DNA from 3 places in the Exiguobacterium abrahamii genome. Region 3 is predicted to be linked to each of the others. Evidence: predicted binding sites of a transcription regulator. Region 3 holds the regulator's gene; each other region holds the start of a gene.

Region 1 (3,282 bases), on a different contig from region 3:
GAGGCGTTCCGACCGTTGACACTCGAACCGACAAAACGAAAACAACTACTACAGCACTTAAAGAATACACGTACATATGCCTTTTCGTATCAAGACCAATTTCTTGTCGCGATGACGATTCCAGAACTCGATGACGTCATCTTACTGACGACCGACCGTGATAAATTAATCGCCCCTGCTCGAGATTTAGCTTGGACACTCGTCTGGGTCAGCGTAGTCACACTTGTCAGCATCAGCCTCTTGATTCGCTGGCGAATTCAGCGCCAACTGGCACCGTTATCGAAACTCGCCTTACAGATTGAAGAAGCGCATGCGAAGCGATCGTATCGTCCATTAACGCTCAAAACGACGACCTTTGAGTTACAACAGCTGACGTTTCAATACAATCAGTTAATGCAACAAATTAATGACTTAACGACGGAGATGCAACAAGCCAGTCAGGAACTTGAATCCGTCCAGCCCCACTTCTCTTCGCGCTTATCGGCGATGGATCAATCGGTGCAAGCCGTCGATGAAGTCGCCGGTTCCTTACTTGCGCAATCAACACAGATGGATCAGACAATCGTTGCCTCGACACGTTTGACGGCACAAGGACACGATGCGTTAAGCGAAATGCAAACGACACTGCTCAACAGTCAACATGCCGTAACCCGTTTTCAACAGACTGTTCAGACGAATCACACGACACTTGAGACCTTACAAGAGGAAAGCCAGTTGCTGAAGGAACAATCCACGACGACAGAGCAGATTTTGCAACAGACCTCACACCTACAGCAACAGATGGATACCTCAATCTCGCACATCCAGCGTGTTGCTGAAGAGACACGCCGTTTGTCGCTGAACGCGTTAATTGAGGCAACCCGTGCTGGAGAAGCTGGTCGTGGCTTCACGGTCGTCGCTAAGGAGGTCGAAAAACTCGCAATTGATATTAGGACGAGTACGGACCATATCCGGCAGGTCAATCAGATGTGGACGGCGGGGCTCGATCAAGTCGAACAAGCACTCTCGCAGATGACGGAACGGTTTCTTTCGACGTCACAACAACTCGAGACGGCAACGGAGCATTTAAAACAGATGCTGACTGAAGCGACGACGATTGAGACGACACTGGGTACCGTGGAACACCAACGTCAAATCGTCGCAGATGTTCAGTCGAACATGCAGGAACATCTGCAGTCCGTTCAGCAGTTGATGTCGGAGCTCTCGTCTTACAGCCAGGTGCTCGGGGAACAGATGCAACACCACGTCACCCAACAGACGGAACTGAAGACACATAGCGCCGTACTCGAGTCACGGATCAGTTCGTTGCAACAGACCGTTCGCTCGAGTGAATCGCCGGCCTAAATAAAAGGAGCGCCCGCCATTCTTGGCAAGCGCTCCTTTCCTCTGTTCTCAGCCGATATAACGTGCTTCCTTTTTATCGATGATGTTGCGAATCCGGTTCTCCGTCACCTGATACTGCTCTGCCAATTGACGAATCGTTTTCCCTTTTTCGTATTGCGCGCGAATCGCTCGAATCTGAAATGGCGACAGCGTCACATGTTGACCTAACAAGAGATCAAACTCACCAAGTAGTTCGTTATATTGCTGATCGATTGAAGGCAGGACGTCTAAATTCGACAACTGATCGTCAGCCCGTTTGCCGTTGCGTCGGACGAGTTGTGCTTCCGTGACGTCTGTCGTCAGAAAAGCTTGTGCAACAAGCATTCCGACCTGCACGCGTTCTCCTCGACCACGTTGATAAAGCGTGACTTTCCGGTAGCCTTCCCGATTGAGCCGTGGACGGAGCAAGACACCTTTTCGGCGTTGCCGGACACCGCGACACGTCACGATCGTCCGGTCGAGCGACCTTACGCGACCTAGCGACGAGACTTCATATATACCTACATAGCCGATGACGGCTTTCCATTGTTCTTGCATGATTGTCCTCCTTCAGACAAGGACACGACGGGACTTCATACCTGAATTATACCAAATTACGAACAAACGTTCTAGTGATGTCACTCGTCGGAATGTGCTATTCTTAGCAGAAAAAGGAAATGAGGTTCGTCCATGAAATTTGTCTTGTTACTTGGTCCGCAAGCGGTCGGAAAGATGACGATCGGTCAGGAAATCGAACGGTTGACGAAGATGAAAGTCTTCCATAACCACCAGACGATCGACCTGTTATTGCCTTATTTTGATTTCTCTGAACCCGCACACCATCGCTTAAAGGATACGATCCGCCGCGAAATGTTCAAGGAAATGGCGAACAGTTCGCTTGAAGGTGTCCTGTTTACATTCCTCTGTCTATTCGGCGTCGAAGGCGGCGGTCTCGAGTTCATTGAAGAGACAGTCGAATTATTCGAACAAGCGGGTGCTGACGTCTATATCGTTGAACTCGATGCGCCGGTCGCAACCCGTCTGCACCGGAACACGACCGAAAACCGATTGACGCATAAAGTAACGAAGCGCGATCTCGCTGCTTCTGAACAGAACTTACGCGAGACGGCGGACGGATATCGGACACGCTCGCTACCGGGCGAACTACCGGACGTCAACTATCTCTTCCTTGATACGGAACAGTTAAGTGCACGTGAAAGCGCTGAAGCGATTTGCGATCATTTCAAATGGTCCAAAACAACGGTCTAATCACTAAAGCCCCGTCCTGCTCAAGCAGGCGGGGCTTTAGTGATGGAGTTCGCGTGCATATCGATTCGCTTGCAACTGAAATCCGTTCCGACGCCAGACCGTCTCACTGCCTGCCTCGCCATAGACACGCGTCAGTAATAACGTCCGCGCGAGATACGATAGAATCGATGTCAGTGCTTCCCTGATGTACCCGCGCTGATCATCCTCATCCGTCGTCGTGTAACGTAAGTTTCCGGTCGATCCATTCCATGTGAAGGTAATCGTTCCGACGATCGTTCTCTCACGTAACGCATGTAGCGTCCACTTACAACCCGATTCTTCATCCGTTGCTTCGACAAACAGACGTGACGTCGTAAAATCCGGATGTCTCCCTTGCATTCAGCTCTCCTCCTCGACCTCGAACGTTGCTGTCGCGTAAGCCTCTCCGTTGATCAAAATCGTCAATGTATGTGTTCCGGGATAATGGACACGCGTCGTCATGTTCCGAAACGATTGGCGTCGTTCGACGTGTAAGACACCTTTGACTTCCCGCTCCCGCAGTTGAAACACCTTTCGACTCGTTCTGCGTTGTTTGACGTAATCGATCGCGTATTCAAGACGCAGACGTTGTTCAACGGAACTGTGCACTTGAAACGAAAATTGTAACTCCTG
Region 2 (3,282 bases), on a different contig from region 3:
AAGAGAACGGAACGCTCGGGTTCTAGTCGTTCGACGAAACCGACGACCGTCACGTAGCTACTTTCCTTATAATACGTGATTTCAAGTTCGTTTCCTTCTATTAAAGCTTCTTGAAGCAGAAAGTGCCATGATTCTTGCAACTGTTCATCAATTTCAGGCAAGTCGAGCTGATGCATCTGGACATAGTATTCCCGCAACAATTGCAAATGTTCCGGCATGAGAAAAGGAATCCATTTTAAATTTCCCCGATCACGATACGCTGTCATGAAGATCACCTCCCGGATGACCGCCGACAAAACGAAACCGACGTTTGGCGACACTCGTATCAAGAAACGAGACAGCGAGGCGAATCGTTCCTTTTCCGTAGCGGAGGTTAACGACATCCATTGCTTTTAATAACCGTCGCCGTTTCCAGAGCCGCGCATTATCCTCGAACAAAGACAACTGTAAGGTGCCTTGATCGGCAGTCAAATGCCCCACTGCAACGGATAAAAAACGAACAGGTTCCCCGTCGAGCCAATTCGGTTCGAATAATTGTAAGACGTGACGCAAAATAATGCGTTCATCGGATGTCGGATAAGGCAACCGCACTTGACGGGAGAAGCCACTTCGGACGACGTTTCGAGAATAACGGACACCGATGTGAACGGTCCAGCCGACTTGATTCGAAAAGCGGCAACGTGCGGCGACATCCTGCACCAGTTCATTGAGCACATTCCGGATGCGTTCGAACTGATAATAGTCCTGCATTAAGGTCACACCGTGTCCAATCGTCCGTTGAGGGGCTTTCTCGAACAGATGATGCGGGGGAAGCAGTGTCGGTGACGCGTCGAGTCCCCAAGCGTGATGCCACAGTTCGGCACCGATGACACCGAAGCGTTCGTGTAACTCTTCAACGGGGCGCATGGCAAGATCACCGATCGTTTCAATCCCCATCATCTGCAGATGTTGTTCCATGCGATGTCCAACTCCCCACATCTTTCGAATCGGAAAATCATGAAGACGTCGTGCGACATCAGCATATCCACATCGCGCGATGCCTTCTTTTTTCCCGATTAAATCAAGCGTCAGTTTCGCGATGACGTTATTTGGACCAATCCCGATGCGGACGTGGATGCCGGTCTGTTTCAGGATTGCTTCTTTAATTTTGAGGGCAGCTTGCAGGTCGGAACCAAATAGGCGATCGGTTCCGGTCATGTCAATGAAGCTTTCGTCAATTGAATAGACGCGGATGGCTTCAGGTGGGGCGAATTGGTGCAGGACATCCAGGACACGAATCGATGTCTTCATATAAGCGAGCATACGTGGTTCGACAAGTCGAATCGTACGACGAACAGCGTATGGCAATTGCTCGATTTCATATAATCGACCGGCCGTCTTGATTCCAAGTGCTTTTAAGGCAGGGGTGGCAGCGAGAATGACGGACCCGCTTCGTTTTAAATCGGAGACGACCGCCAGGCGTGTCGTCAAGGGGGGGAGATTGCGATACTGGCATTCACAGCTGGCGTAGAAGGACACACTGTCGACGCAAAAAATCCGTTTATCTTGTGGTAAAACGACGGAAGGAAACATCTGAATCACTCCTTTACACAAAAGAACGTATGTTCTTATTTTGATTTTCCTTGACTATAGCACGGTCTCAAAGTGTCTCAAAATAAAAACTGTTGAAAAAGGGGAATTCGAACGATTTCTCCTCATATAACAGGAGTTTGGTACACTAAGGGAGAGAAAAAAGGGGGAACCTTCATTGAAAGAGACCGTTATCCGTTTACCAGAATTACCGAAGACGCTTCAGTCAGAGACCTTCGATCAAGTCGAAATCGATGACCCGTATCTGAAAGGAGCGCGTTATGAGAAAGAGTCGATGCCGAGTGAACTGACAGAACGCATCGATGCCTATCAAGTGTGTTTTCAAAATGTCTCGTTCGCGAACCTCAACTTTGACCGTGGTTCGTTCGAAGATATTCGTTTTGAACAATGCGACTTAACCGGATGTCACTTCCAAGAAACTCGTTTTCACCGTGTGTCCTTCGTCGGATGCCGAATGACGGGCATCCAGTTTGAAGATTGTACGCTTGACCATTTAACGATTCAGGAAGGACTTGCAGATTACGCACAGTTCATTCGCAGTACGGTCCGTCATCAACACTGGAGCGAAACGACGATGAAAGAAGCACAGTTCTTCGAAGTGAAACCGACCCATTGGAAACTCGAAGCGGTCCGGCTTACAGATAGCCAATGGATTGAAACACCGTTAAAAGGTCTCGACCTCCGGCAGACGGAACTCTCTGGTATTACGATCGATCCGCGATTTTTACCAGGTGCTGTCATTACGGAAGAGCAAGCAGTCGCCTTTGCTCGTTTGTTAGGTCTTGTCATTCCATAACAAAAAGAAATCCTGCTTTCGATTGTTACTCGAAAAGCAGGACTTCTTTTTAATGAAGGTTACTGTTCTTAAAATGACATCGTTTCGCCATCCTCCGGGATGAGGAAATGGGCAGAAAGGTGGAAGGCAGTTAAAAAGTCAGCAATCATATCACGTCGCAGAAGACAATGATTGACGGACTCGAGGTGCGAGACGATGATCGTCGCTTCCGCCGCTGCTTGATGTACCGCAAGGAGATCACGCTGTGACATCGTGATCGGCTCTCCGGTCAAGAACTGGGCGGCGCCACTGTTGACGACGATGATATCAGGTGTATGTTGTTCGATTGCATGCGCGACCTCGTCGCACCAGATCGTATCACCTGCGATATAAAGTGTTGGTTCGTCCGGATGGGTCAGGACGAGCCCAGACACACGTCCCATCCGTTCGCCGATTTCACCGACACCATGCTGTCCACCTGTTCGATGGATTTGGATATCACCAATCGTCACACCGGAATCGAAGGAAGAGACGTTCGTGAAGCCGGCTTCTCGGATGTGCTGTGCGTCTTCTTCTTGTTGCGCATAGAGCGGTAAATGCTTTGGTAATAGTTGTTTAGCAGCATCATCGAAATGATCGGCATGCAGATGCGTGACGAAGATGGCGTCAGGATCAAGCAGTGTGTTGACATCGACCGGTAAGTCGACGAGTGGATTGGCGACGGCATTCGGTGTTTGACCGAAGGGAGGCAAGCTGCCTTTTTCGCCGAGGAACGGATCGATCAGTAAGACTTGATTGGCATACGTGACAACGAGTGTTGCATTGCGAATTTGTTGAATATCCATTAGGTTCATCCTCTCTCAATGACTCGGATTGACTATTCCCCTTCTGGCATTCAATGAATCCTATCGCAAGCG
Region 3 (3,282 bases):
ACTCATTTTAGCACACTCTTAAATGTGATACAACTTTTCTAAATAGTATGTCACATTAAAATGAATGCGCTATCTATAGCCGTTCTATCGACTCATACAGGATGCATGAATTGATGAAAGATCGTTATTAAGATGTATTGCTATCGTGCAATGTTTCCTCATCTAACAGCGCTAAACAAAAAAGAGGTCCGCTTAACGCGAAACCTCTTTCTTCTATAGAAGGAACAAACGATTATTGTTTATTCCGTTCTTCTTCTTGTGCTTGTTTTAATTTCTCAGGTGTTACGTCTGTGCCCTCTTCATCAACGATCTTCATGCCCATGAGTTGGTTTTTGAACGATCCACGGAATGCTGCGAGATACGCTGCACGTAACTCTTTTTGCTCTGCCGCTTCTGCTTCTGATAACGGCTCGACTTTTGATTTATTCGCTAATGCATTGATTCGATCTAATTGTTCTTGTGATAACATGGAATCCCTCTTTCTCTATGACTCAAACTTGAGTAGTTCAATTGTATTCTTACTGTAAAAGAGCTTACTAAAAAAAGCAAGTTAACCGCGTCAGTCGACGGGTTACTTGCTTCTCATTCCGGGCTAGGCGTCAATTCGCGGTATTCAAGATATCGACGATTGACTGTTGCCTTTGAGATATCATGTCCCATCCCGCGAAGCGTAATGGCGATATCTGAAAACGTCAATCCGAGTTCTCGAAGACGTACGATTTCTTCGATTGGTACGTCTTTTCGACTACGCCCAGCGTTCTCTCCTTGGCGATTGAGATTTCGTTCCGGGCGAAACCCTTGTTCGACAGCTCGCCGCATGCCGCGCGCGATTTTTGCGTTATGCAGTTTCCGTTGATATTCTTCCACCAGTGAGACGATCTCAAGGACCATCGCTTCTGCATCTGCAAGCTGGTATTCTCCATCGGAATCAAGCGTCATCAACCGAACACCGTGCTTCTTAAACGTGTGCAAAATAGCGATTTTCGCATTCCCACGACCAATCCGTGTATCATCCGTCACGAGGACCGCATCTACCGCGTCACGTGTCACATGATCAAGAACCGTCAGCATCCCTTCCCGATCGACGTCATAGCCACTCTCTTTTTCAGAGACGACATCCACGACATCAAAACCCTTTTGAGACGCGACCTTCGAAAGTTCCATCCGTTGGCGTTCAATCGAACTATCTTGTGCTTCTTTTTCGGTCGACACCCGACAATAAATCACGACCTTCATCGTACCTCACATCCCTGTTCGTTCTTTCACAACTTTTCCATTTTGTCATTGTTGTGCGATTGGTACAACGATTTTGCTTTTTGAAATGACGTGTTTTGTCTCGACATCATTATTTTTAATCAACCAGTTGACGTATTCTTCATTTGACATCGAACCATCATTGTAGACTTCAGCAATTTGTTCGACTGTAGCGTTCTCATCGACCGTAACGGAAGCAGTCATCAGTTGCGCCACTTTTTCATCCGGGCGTGGTGTGAGTAAAAAGATCACGAAGGCAATACTTAATGCATAGAAGAGAATTGAAAAAGCATGAGTACGAATCGTATGAATCATCATGAATCCCTCCAAATATGAAATGAATGAGTTAGAATAAATGTTCGCGGAACAATTGTTCGCATAACTCATAATAAACACAGAACCCGTGTTCGGTCAACACAAAATGTCGAACAATTGTTTGTACGCTCATTTGTTCTATGTTATAGTGAATCTAGAAACATATATTCTTACATTTCAAACTTCAATCCAGAAAGAGGTGGCAATTCGTATGCGGAAAATGTCTAAGCGCCAACAAGAGATTCTCGACTACATCGTCTCTGAAGTGAAACTGAAGGGGTATCCACCATCAGTTCGTGAAATCGGAGAAGCAGTCGGACTCGCGTCTAGCTCGACGGTACACGGTCATTTGGATCGACTCGAGAAACGGGGAATGATTCGCCGTGACCCGACGAAACCACGTGCGATTGAGATATTGCTTGATAAGCCTGAAGAAATCACGGAAGCCATCGTCCATGTTCCCGTCATCGGGAAAGTCACAGCGGGTCTTCCGATTACAGCGATTGAAAACATCGAAGAACAGTTCCCACTCCCTGCACATTATGTAGGAAACGAGACGGTCTTCATGTTGACGATCGATGGTGAATCGATGATTAACGCAGGTATTCTTGACGGCGATCGTGTCATCGTGCGCCAACAAAACACAGCAGAAAACGGAGAAATCGTCGTAGCTATGACCGAAGATAGCGAAGCGACGGTGAAACGGTTCTTCTTAGAAGATCAACAGGTACGTCTACAACCAGAAAATGACTCGATGGATCCGATGTATTTCGATAATGTCTCCATTCTTGGTAAGGTAATCGGCGTGTATCGGACGATTCATTGACGGAGGGACCAGTTACGACTGGTCTTTTTTCATGCCTTCAGGAAATGTTCATGATACCGTCAATACCGTCGCACTGACGGGTTACGTTGCGTATTCGGTCGCAACGCAACAAACCGATTGGTTACCAACCGCCATCGGTATCGCTGTTGGTACCCTTTGGTTGTCACCCGACCTCGATTTAAAGTCAGAACCGTATTATCGCTTTGGACCATTTCGAGTCTTGTGGATGCCTTATGTCAAGATCATGCCTCACCGATCGATTTGGTCGCATGGACTGATCATCGGAGACATCATTCGGCTTCTTTATAGTGCGGCGATTCTGATTCCGCTACTATTTTTAAGTCTATATTTTCAGGTTCTTGATTCTGCTACGATTGATTCGTGGTTCGCTTCCCTGCCTGCATTCGTCGTCGGGATCATGGTGGCGAGTACGATTCATATCCTACTAGATTATTCCAGCAGTTGGTTTCGACCTAAAAAAAGAAAAAAACGTCGTCGGTAACACCTCTTTTGCTTGCTTGCAAGCAGAATGAGGTGTTTTCTTATCCACTTTTTCGTATCTTTAAACATCAAAATAAAAAATTTCCATTCCTATATTTCAATTATATGTATTGAAAACGTTCTCAATTCGGAGTAATTTAAAGTAGAAAGGCCATTATCTGCTTTAATCCAAAGGGAGGGTTTTTGCATGAATAACTTTGTACTAGAAATGATTGGTACGATGATCCTCATCCTGCTCGGGGATGGAGTCGTCGCCGGTGTCGTCTTGAAAAAGACGAAATCGGAAAACAGCGGATGGATCGTCATCACGTTCGCTTGGGGTCTTGCCGTCATGACAGCAGCATTCGTCGCTGCTGAAAGTGGAGCACACTTGAACCCCGCATTGA

The links. Region 3 encodes LexA, which represses DNA repair genes until DNA is damaged. Its sites were predicted from a motif close to CGAACATATGTTCG; they were not measured.
Region 1: a site for LexA is predicted at 1,980-1,993, ahead of ITJ88_RS14955 (NUMOD4 domain-containing protein). Genes of this name have one in related genera too.
Region 2: a site for LexA is predicted at 1,595-1,608, ahead of ITJ88_RS11355 (Y-family DNA polymerase). Genes of this name have one in related genera too.

The regions. Positions count from the first base shown of each region.
Region 1 is NZ_JADOYC010000008.1:542-3,823, forward strand. It holds gene ITJ88_RS14950 (methyl-accepting chemotaxis protein) at 1-1,344, shown strand, start outside; gene ITJ88_RS14955 (NUMOD4 domain-containing protein) at 1,393-1,920, opposite strand; gene ITJ88_RS14960 (AAA family ATPase) at 2,053-2,631, shown strand; gene ITJ88_RS14965 (GNAT family N-acetyltransferase) at 2,668-3,009, opposite strand; gene ITJ88_RS14970 (DNA alkylation repair protein) at 3,010-3,282, opposite strand, start outside.
Region 2 is NZ_JADOYC010000003.1:21,070-24,351, reverse strand. It holds gene ITJ88_RS11360 (YolD-like family protein) at 1-266, opposite strand, end outside; gene ITJ88_RS11355 (Y-family DNA polymerase) at 250-1,572, opposite strand; gene ITJ88_RS11350 (pentapeptide repeat-containing protein) at 1,748-2,386, shown strand; gene ITJ88_RS11345 (MBL fold metallo-hydrolase) at 2,455-3,210, opposite strand; gene ITJ88_RS11340 (arsinothricin resistance N-acetyltransferase ArsN1 family A) at 3,271-3,282, opposite strand, start outside.
Region 3 is NZ_JADOYC010000001.1:1,734,116-1,737,397, forward strand. It holds gene ITJ88_RS09000 (DUF896 domain-containing protein) at 233-469, opposite strand; gene ITJ88_RS09005 (YneB family resolvase-like protein) at 583-1,236, opposite strand; gene yneA (cell division suppressor protein YneA) at 1,282-1,569, opposite strand; gene lexA (transcriptional repressor LexA) at 1,781-2,395, shown strand; gene ITJ88_RS09020 (metal-binding protein) at 2,427-2,897, shown strand; gene ITJ88_RS09025 (MIP/aquaporin family protein) at 3,084-3,282, shown strand, end outside.